One region of the Paenibacillus sp. FSL H7-0716 genome, then DNA from elsewhere that is predicted to be linked to it. Evidence: predicted binding sites of a transcription regulator. Region 1 holds the regulator's gene; each other region holds the start of a gene.
What was found. Region 1 encodes Rex, which represses fermentation and respiration genes when NADH is low (regulators of the CRP and FNR family bind a similar motif). Its sites were predicted from a motif close to TTGTGAAATATTTCACAA; they were not measured.
Positions count from the first base shown of each region.

Region 2: the regulator Rex is predicted to act here: its motif matches at 1,137-1,154, upstream of MHH60_RS08340 (DUF1641 domain-containing protein).
Region 3: the regulator Rex is predicted to act here: its motif matches at 1,670-1,687, upstream of pflB (formate C-acetyltransferase).

Region 1 is NZ_JBBODA010000002.1:28,262-31,451, reverse strand. Features, by position in the region: gene dinG (ATP-dependent DNA helicase DinG) at 1-988, shown strand, start outside; gene MHH60_RS02965 (redox-sensing transcriptional repressor Rex) at 1,119-1,772, shown strand; gene MHH60_RS02960 (amidohydrolase) at 1,759-3,060, shown strand.
Region 2 is NZ_JBBODA010000005.1:29,101-32,290, forward strand. Features, by position in the region: gene MHH60_RS08330 (nitroreductase family protein) at 1-22, opposite strand, end outside; gene MHH60_RS08335 (DUF2785 domain-containing protein) at 244-1,086, shown strand; gene MHH60_RS08340 (DUF1641 domain-containing protein) at 1,287-1,730, shown strand; gene MHH60_RS08345 (NAD(P)/FAD-dependent oxidoreductase) at 1,771-2,949, shown strand; gene MHH60_RS08350 (SGNH/GDSL hydrolase family protein) at 3,114-3,190, shown strand, end outside.
Region 3 is NZ_JBBODA010000002.1:295,626-298,815, forward strand. Features, by position in the region: gene pflB (formate C-acetyltransferase) at 1-1,579, opposite strand, end outside; gene adhE (bifunctional acetaldehyde-CoA/alcohol dehydrogenase) at 1,832-3,190, opposite strand, start outside.

The DNA of each region.
Region 1 (3,190 bases):
TAGCGGTTTATTTAAGGATTTGGCTTCCATCCGTGAGCAAGTAAGATTCTTTATGGGGCTGAATGACGATAATGTAGTATATTGGCTGGAGGCAAATGGAAATTACCGCAGCAAATCACTACAGCTGTATGCCGTCCCTGTGGATGTTAGCAGCCAGCTTAAAGAGTTGTTCTTCGATAAGAAAAAAAGCATCGTGCTTACCTCGGCGACGCTGTCTGTAGATAAATCTTTTCAATTTATGATTGATAATCTCGGACTTAACGAAGCTGCGGAAGAGGGACGTCTAATGACCTCACTCCTTCCATCTCCCTTTAAGTATCGTGAGCAGGCACTGTTAGTTATACCGCGTGATTTTCCTAGTGTGAAGGGCAGTGTGGGCGATGCTCGATTTGTCGATACACTCGTACAGTCATTATCGGAAGCTGCTAAAACAACACGTGGGCGGATGCTGGTTCTGTTTACTTCTTATAAAATGCTGCGTCAGGTATATGATCCGCTTAAAGAGGCTTTGGCCTCACAAGAGATTACGGTGCTTGGTCAAGGCGTGGAAGGTGGCAGCCGGAGTAAGCTGATCCGCCGCTTTCAGGACAGTGCAGCATCCGTTCTGCTGGGGACGAGCAGCTTCTGGGAAGGTGTAGATATTCCAGGTGAAGCACTGACTTGCCTGGCCATCGTGAGACTTCCGTTTCAACCGCCGAATCACCCGTTGGCGGAAGCGAAGTCGGAGTTATTGCAGGCCCAGAAGAAGAATCCGTTCATGAAATTATCAGTTCCTCAAGCGGTTATTCGTTTTAAGCAGGGATTCGGAAGACTGGTTCGCACGGCGCAGGATCGCGGAATAGTTATTGTTTATGATACAAGGGTTATTGAATCTCATTACGGAAAGTATTTCCTTTATTCATTGCCTGGTCCCAAAATGGAGCATATGCTTACTGATCAAATGGTCCCTCGCATAGCGGAATGGCTAGAGGATGGCGGCGCTTCTTAAAACGCTCGTCTTCAGTTTAGCTCCTCCTTATCCTTAAGGGCGGTCTGTTACAGTACCGCCCTTAGTAAGGAGAGGTAGACGTTTGAATATGGATTTACACAAGAACATTATTATTTTTAGGAGGAAAAATATGAAATCGGATAAAATATCAGAAGCCGTTGTTCGCAGACTACCTGTGTACTTGCGTTTTTTGAATGATCTCCAGAATCGCGAAATATTAACAGTTTCCTCTCAGGAACTTGGACAAAAGCTTGATCTTAATCCCGCACAGATTCGTAAGGATTTAGCATATTTTGGTGACTTCGGCAGAAAAGGTATCGGCTACGATGTAACGTATCTTATTGAGAAAATCCGTCATATCCTAAAGCTGGATCAACAGCTTAATGTAGCTTTAGTTGGAGCAGGTAATCTCGGACATGCCTTGTCTAATTACAATGCATATCTTAAAGATACTATGAAAATCACGGCTATATTTGATTCGTACGCTCCTAAGGTTGGACGTAAGATCAACTCCCTTACTGTGCAACCGATGGATGAACTAGGCAGCACGATTCGTGAGCAAGGTATTCGCATTGCCATTATTACCGTACCTGATTCAGAAGCTCAAAATGTAGCAGATATTCTCATTTCTTCTGGGATTGAAGCGATTTTGAACTTTGCCCCTGTGATTCTGAAGACACCACCGAATATCCGGGTGCATGCAGCTGATTTTACAACTGATCTGCAAAGTCTTGCTTATTACTTGCGGGATGGAAAGGAAGAAAGCGAACATGAACAACAATAAAACGATAATTAAGGGCGGGTATTTTCTGACTCCGGGAACGGATGAGCCGGTTCTGAGTGGATATATGACTATTGAAGATGATTTAATCACTTACATAGGAAAAGAAGAGCCTCAGATGGAAGCTGGAGTGCAAGTGGTTGATGGCAGCCGTCTGCTGTTCATGCCTGGACTTGTAAACACACATGGTCATGCGGCGATGTCTTTGCTGCGTGGATATGGAGATGATTTAGCGCTACAAGTGTGGCTTCAGGAGAAGATGTGGCCGATGGAGGAAAAGTTCACCGGAGATGATGTATACTGGGGAACCTCCTTATCTGTATTGGAAATGCTGAAGGGTGGAACTACGACCTTCCTCGATATGTATGATCATATGGACCGAGTAGCCGAGGTAGCTGAGTTATCAGGTATCCGTTCCGTATTGATGCGTGGTGTGATCGGGTTATGTCCAGAGGATGTACAGAATCACAAGCTTGCGGAAGCGATTTCTTTTGCCCGTAACTGGCATGGAAAGGCTGACGGTAGAATTACTACTATGATCTCGCCACATGCCCCTTATACTTGCCCTCCGGACTTCCTGGTTAAGTTCGTGCAGGCAGCGCATGATCTGGATTTACCGATGCATACGCATATGTCCGAAACGAAACGTGAAGTGGAACAAAATGTGGCGGATTACGGGTTGCGTCCTGTAGCTCACTTAGAGAAGCTTGGAATGTTCACACGTCCCTCGATAGTTGCACATGGTGTTCATTTAAATGATGAAGAGATTGAGATCTTGGCTCGCCATAATGTGGGTGTATCTCATAATCCGGGCAGTAATTTGAAGCTGGCTAGCGGAGTGGCTCGGGTTACTGATCTTCTAAAAGCTGGTGTGAAGGTGTCTCTTGGCACGGATGGCGCGGCAAGCAACAATAACTTGGATATGTTTGAAGAGATGCGGCTTGCAGCTCTCATTCATAAGGGTGTCAGCGGTGATCCAACGGCTGTTCCAGCTCCAGAGGCTCTGCGTATGGCTACAGAATATGGCGCGCAGTCCATCTTTTTAAATAATGTAGGCAGACTTGCTGTAGGGATGAAAGCTGATTTCATTGCTATTGATATCGATCAGCCGCATTTGCTGCCACACACAGATCTGTTGTCTCATGCAGTTTACTCTGCTAGCGCTCAGGATGTTGAGCATGTGTGGGTGAATGGTAAACAGGTCATCAAGCATGGACAATGCTTAACCCTGGATGAGGAAGCTATCCGGCGTAAAGCGCAAGAAGCCTTCGAAGGTTTATTGAAGCGTTAAGTCTGGAGAATAACGAATAAATAAAAGGCTGCGACTTTTTGCTTTTAGCAAAAGTTGCGGCCTTTTGTGTATTTTTAAGGCTGGGAAAGCTAGAAAATTATGAAATTTTGGATAAACACGCGGGTGTGTT
Region 2 (3,190 bases), on a different contig from region 1:
TCAAGTCTGTAAAAGCGCTCATAAGTATTCCTCCGTTGTGTATGTATTCGGTTGTAAAATATAAACACCTGATATTTATAAATGAACTAACTAAATGTTACTAACTCAAAATAACACAGCCTATAAAATTCGTCAATGATAAAATTTATAGAATTTAATCTTGAATACCCTGTTGTCAAAAAATAGGACATAAATTAGGATATTAGGATATGTAGAAACACAGTGGATGAAAGGGTGGATAAATTGATTAATAGTAGAGAACAATTGATGATAGATTTGCAAAGAATCGAAGAGAATGACTACGAGCTTAGAAGTGGAGAGGACATAAAGGATTATGTGAAGTTGATGCTTGAGCATATAGGAGATCCCGAGTCTGTACTGCGTGATGAATTGATTTATTCCACATTCTACAAATGGATTAATGAGAAACATTGGTTTAATGATGTTGAGATTCGTGAACTGCTGTGGATACTTCTTGACGAGCAGCATCTGTTTTATCACATTGGGAATAAAGAAGATCTGACGGTGTATACAAGAACATTTTCTGTATTGGTTGTTGCTCTTATTCTCCAGCGGCATAGGGAAAAGGCTATATTGGATAGCACTGAATTTATAAAGGTGAAGCAGGGTTTGATTCGTTATTATGAGGAAGAACGGGACTTAAGAGGTTATATGGAAAAAGAAGGCTGGGCACACGCAGCAGCCCATGGCGCAGACGCCTTGGATGAGCTGGTTTTATGCTCGGAGAGTGATACCGCGGTTAGAGAAGAGGTTCTGACAGTTATTCAAAAGATGCTTTATAACGATCAATACATATTCAGGGAGGAAGAAGATGAAAGAATTGCTACTATTTTAGTGACAATCATCGATCATCATTTACTTCCACAGCAGTCTATAACCGATTGGATTCTCGACTTGGCGCAGTGTGGCAGTTGGCCTAGAAGCCACAGCCAGTACGTTACTCGAATAAATACAAAGAACTTCCTGCGTTCTCTTTATTTCAGGTTACTTCTAACAGAGAAGAATATGGACATTGTAGATGTTTTATTGAAAACTGAGAAGAATTTGAATGAATTTGTACATTAATTCACTCAAACGGTTTTAATTAACACTAGTAATTTAAAGAATTCATTATAATGTAATAAAAATCACAAAATTTTATGGAAATTCAAAAACTTTGTGACATTTATAACTTGATAAGTGCTATAATAGAAATATGGCGTTAAAAGTTCTTATGTTTTTCATTACTATTAAGCAGCAAAGCTTATTGCAGAGGAGATTTGGATATGTCAGAATCAATCACTCAAACACAACCTGAACAAGAATCACCAAAAGTAGCTGTTAGCAAGGAACAAATGGATGTTCTAGAGCAGCTCTTGAAACCAGAAGTTCAGGAATCATTAACAGTCTTGGTGGAACAGCTGCCAAAATTAACTGAGCTTGTTGGCGTGCTTACAAAGTCCTATGACTTTGTGCAAACTGTCGCAGCGGATGATGTCTTGAAAAGTGATACGGTAAGTGCAATTAAAGAACTTGCTGAACCTGTAGTGCATTCCGCGAAGAATATGGCAGCTACAGTGATCGAAGCAAAAGATCGTGCGAATGAAAGTAACGAAGTTATTGGTCTTTTTGGTCTTATGAAGTTGTTGAAAGATCCGCAAGCGCAAAAGCTTTTCCGTTTCGTAAATGCATACCTTCAAGTTGCTGGAGAACGCAGTAAGCAGAAATAATCATTTTCATATCTTATACGTAAGGGACGGAGGAAACATCATGTCTAAACATATTGTCATTCTAGGAGCAGGTTATGGTGGTCTACTAAGCGCCTTAACCGTACGCAAATATCTCAAAAAAGATGAAGCTAAAATTACTGTAGTTAATCAGTATCCTACCCACCAAATCATTACAGAATTGCATCGTCTTGCAGCAGGTAGTGTTGCAGAGGGTGCTGTAGCTATGCCTCTAACTAAGCTTTTCGCAGGTAAAGATATTGACCTGAAAATCGCGAAGGTTAATTCATTTTCTGTGGAGAACAAACAAATTGTTCTTTCTGATGGTGTGACACTTACTTATGATGCGCTTGTTGTAGGTCTTGGCAGCACTACAGCTTATTTTGGCATTCCAGGGCTTGAACAATACAGTATGGTATTGAAATCAGCTGCAGATGCTAACAAAATTCATCAACATATTGAAGATCGTATTCGTGAATATGCGAAATCGAAAAATGAAGCAGATGCAAACATCCTGATCGGTGGCGGCGGCTTAACAGGTGTTGAGCTTGTTGGTGAAATCGCGGATGTATTGCCTACACTTACTAAAAAATATGGCGTTGATCCTAAAGAAATTAAGCTTATGCTCGTTGAAGCAGGTCCCAAAATCCTTCCAGTATTGCCAGATGCATTGATCGAACGTGCTGTAGCAAGCTTGGAAAAACGTGGTGTTCAATTCTTGACAGGTCTTCCTGTTACGAATGTAGAAGGCAATGCGATTGACTTGAAAGACGGTCAAAAAATTATTGCTAACACATTTGTATGGACTGGTGGCGTACAAGGAAATCCACTCATCGGCGAATCCGGTCTTGAAGTTAACCGCGGTCGTGCAACGGTGAATGAATTCTTGCAATCCACTTCCCACAAAGATGTATTCGTTGCTGGTGACAGCGCGGTGGTCTTTGCAGAAGATGGACGTCCTTACCCTCCAACTGCTCAAATCGCTTGGCAAATGGGTGAATTGATCGGATACAATCTGTATGCCTTCTTGAAAAATAAATCGTTTGAAAGCTTTAGTCCAATCAACTCTGGTACACTTGCTAGCTTAGGCCGTAAAGACGGTGTTGCCATCGTTGGTGCAAGTTCTACTCCATTAAAAGGCTTACCTGCAACTCTGATGAAGGAAGCAAGTAATATCCGTTACTTGTCCCACATTAAAGGATTGTTCAGCCTAGCGTACTAATATAGTTTAACCTTAAACCCTGCTCAAATCTGAGCGGGGTTTTTGTTATTGTTTTTTTAGTGAAATGTTTGCATTATTGATGTTTCACAGTAGGCTGTATTCATTGTATTTGATATAATAGATTGGGTTATATTAACAGAGGTAGTTAGAGGAGGATTTAATTTATGATATTCCAACAAAACGATGTCATTCTGTTTCAAGGGGACAGCATAACAGACTGGGGGCGTAATCATGAAGACGC
Region 3 (3,190 bases), 270 kb from region 1:
CAGCAATACCACAAGCCATCGTACGCAGAATGTCACGGTCATGCAGCGCCATTTCGATACGCTCGTAAGAATATTTGTCATGCATATAGTGAATGATGTTCAAAGTGTTAACATAAGTCTTAGCCAACCACTCCATCATCGGTTTGAAACGTTTCATTACTTCGTCATAATCCAGATATTCAGAAGTGATCGCTGGGAATTCCGGTCCAACTTGTGCTCCGGATTTTTCGTCTATACCACCATTGATAGCATACAGCAATGCTTTTGCCAGGTTGGCACGAGCGCCGAAGAACTGCATTTGTTTACCGATACGCATTGGAGATACGCAGCAAGCAATCGCATAATCTTCACCCCAGTATGGACGCATTACATCGTCATTTTCATACTGAATTGCACTAGTTTCAATGGAAACCTTAGCACAATATTTTTTGAAGGCTTCAGGCAATTTTTCGGACCACAGTACAGTTAAGTTTGGTTCCGGAGCCGGACCCAAGTTGTACAGGGTGTTCAAGAAACGGAAGCTGTTCTTGGTAACACGAGTTGTTCCGTCTTCAGCCATACCACCGATGGATTCAGTTACCCATGTTGGGTCGCCGGAGAACAGATCATTATAGTCAGGTGTACGCAAGAATTTCACGATACGCAGTTTCATTACGAAATGATCGACGATTTCTTGTACTTGTTCTTCAGTCAAAGTACCTTCAGCAATATCGCGTTCTGCATAGATGTCCAAGAAAGAGGACACACGGCCTAGGGACATCGCTGCACCATTTTGCTCTTTAACTGCTGCAAGATACCCGAAGTATACCCATTGAGTAGCTTCTTTGAAGTTGGTCGCTGGTCTGGAAATATCCATACCATGAGCGGCTGCCATTTCTTTCAATTCGCCAAGTGCACGAATTTGCTCGGACAGCTCTTCACGCAAACGAATGATATCTTCAGTCATGGAATCAACTTCAAGCTCAGTTTGTTGTTGTTTTTTGTCTTTAATGAGGAAATCAATACCGTACAGAGCAATGCGGCGATAGTCGCCGATGATGCGTCCGCGGCCGTAAGCATCAGGAAGACCTGTAATTACGCCGGATTTACGCACAGCTCTCATGTCTGGTGTATATGCATCAAATACGCCTTGGTTATGCGTTTTGCGAATGTTCGTAAACATGTCAACGATGTTTTGTGGAAGCTCGAAGCCATAAGCCTTCGTAGCATCAACCATCATCTTGATCCCGCCGAATGGCTGGATGGAACGTTTGAAAGGAGCGTCAGTCTGCACACCTACAATTTGTTCCTTGTCTTTGTCAATGTAGCCTGGAGCATGTGAAGTAATTGTGGAGACAGTATCTAGGGAAACATCCCATACGCCGCCTCTTTCTCTTTCTTCCTTGCTCAATTGGGAAATAATCTTCCACAGTTCAGTTGTGTTACTAGTAGGTCCTACGAGGAATTCTTCATTTCCCTCATAAGGCTTAATGTTGCTTGCGATAAAGTTGTTAACGTCAACTTTTCTGGACCATTTACCTTTTGTAAAACTTCTCCAACCGGATTTCACTTCTTGTACATCTTTTTCAATCACCGACATGCTAAATCCCTCCATCTATATTTATAATATTTGTAGAGATCGCGGGCTTGAAGGTTGATCCCGTGTCTCGTGATCCCAAGAAAGATATGGTTGTTCGAAAATTCACAATCATTGTTCCATGGATGGGACCGTTGTTTATATAAACATTTTAGTTTATTTTCTATAAATAGACTGTGACAAATATCACCTTTCGGGTGATATTTGTCACTTATATCTAATCCACAACCATCCTATTATCTACTTAACCAAATATTAATTATCAAATCTTCCGTAGAAAGCATTACGGTATACATCTGCAAGTTCAGATACCAGTGGCAGCTTAGGATTGGCAGTTGTACATTGATCTTCAAATGCACGGTCAGCCAAGTAATCTACACGGGATTCAAAATCCTTAGGATCAAAGCCCAATTGTTGGAAGGATTCTTCGATACCCAGTTTTTTGTTCATGTCGCGAATAGCATTGATCAGGCTAGTTACACCTTCTTCAGTTGTGCGAGCTGGCAATCCCAGAATGCGGGCGATTTCTGCATAACGCTCGTCAGCTACGAAGTGTGAATATTTAGGGAACGAAGCGAACTTCGTAGGTTTCTTAGCATTGTAACGAATAACGTGTGGCATAAGGATCGCATTAGTACGACCGTGAGCAGTGTGATATTGACCGCCCCATTTATGCGCCAAACTGTGGTTAATACCCAGGAAAGCATTAGCAAAGGCCATACCAGCAAGTGTTGATGCGTTATGCATTTTCTCACGGGCAACTCTGTCGCCTTCAAGCGCCGATTTTTCAAGGTATTGGAATACCAATTGGATCGCTTTAATTGCCAGACCATCAGTGTAGTCACTCGCCATAACAGATACATAAGCTTCGATAGCATGTGTCAATACGTCCATACCTGTATCAGCTACAGCAGTTTTTGGCAAGCTATATACAAACTCTGGATCAATGATAGCTACGTCTGGAGTTAGCTCATAGTCAGCCAAAGGATATTTAGTATGTTGTTCAGTTGTTTTATCGGTAATAACTGCGAAAGATGTTACTTCCGAACCCGTACCCGAAGTAGTTGGAATCGCTACAAACTTAGCTTTGTTTCCAAGTTTAGGGAATTTGTAAACCCGTTTACGGATATCCATGAATTTTTGTTTCAGACCGTTAAAGTCTGCGTCTGGATGTTCATAGAATAACCACATTCCTTTTGCAGCATCCATTGGGGAACCACCACCAAGTGCGATGATGCAGTCCGGTTGGAATCTGTTCATCATTGCTGTACCTTTTTCAACTGTAGTTGTCGATGGATCTGGTTCAACTTCCGAGAACACTTCGATCGCTACAGGAGTTTGGCGTTGACGCAGATAATGTTCAACTCTCTCAACATATCCAAGCTTAACCATCATTGGGTCAGTGATAATTGCGACACGTGTGATATCAGGCATTTTGGTCAGGTACTGTGTAGCGCCTTTTTCGAAATAGATCTTGTCAGGTACTTTAAACCATTGCATATTCACGGTACGACGATTCACCCTTTTCACGTTGATCAAATTGATTGCTGTAACGTTTTGCGACACGGAGTTACGACCATAAGATCCGCAGCCCAGCGTCAACGAAGGGATGTT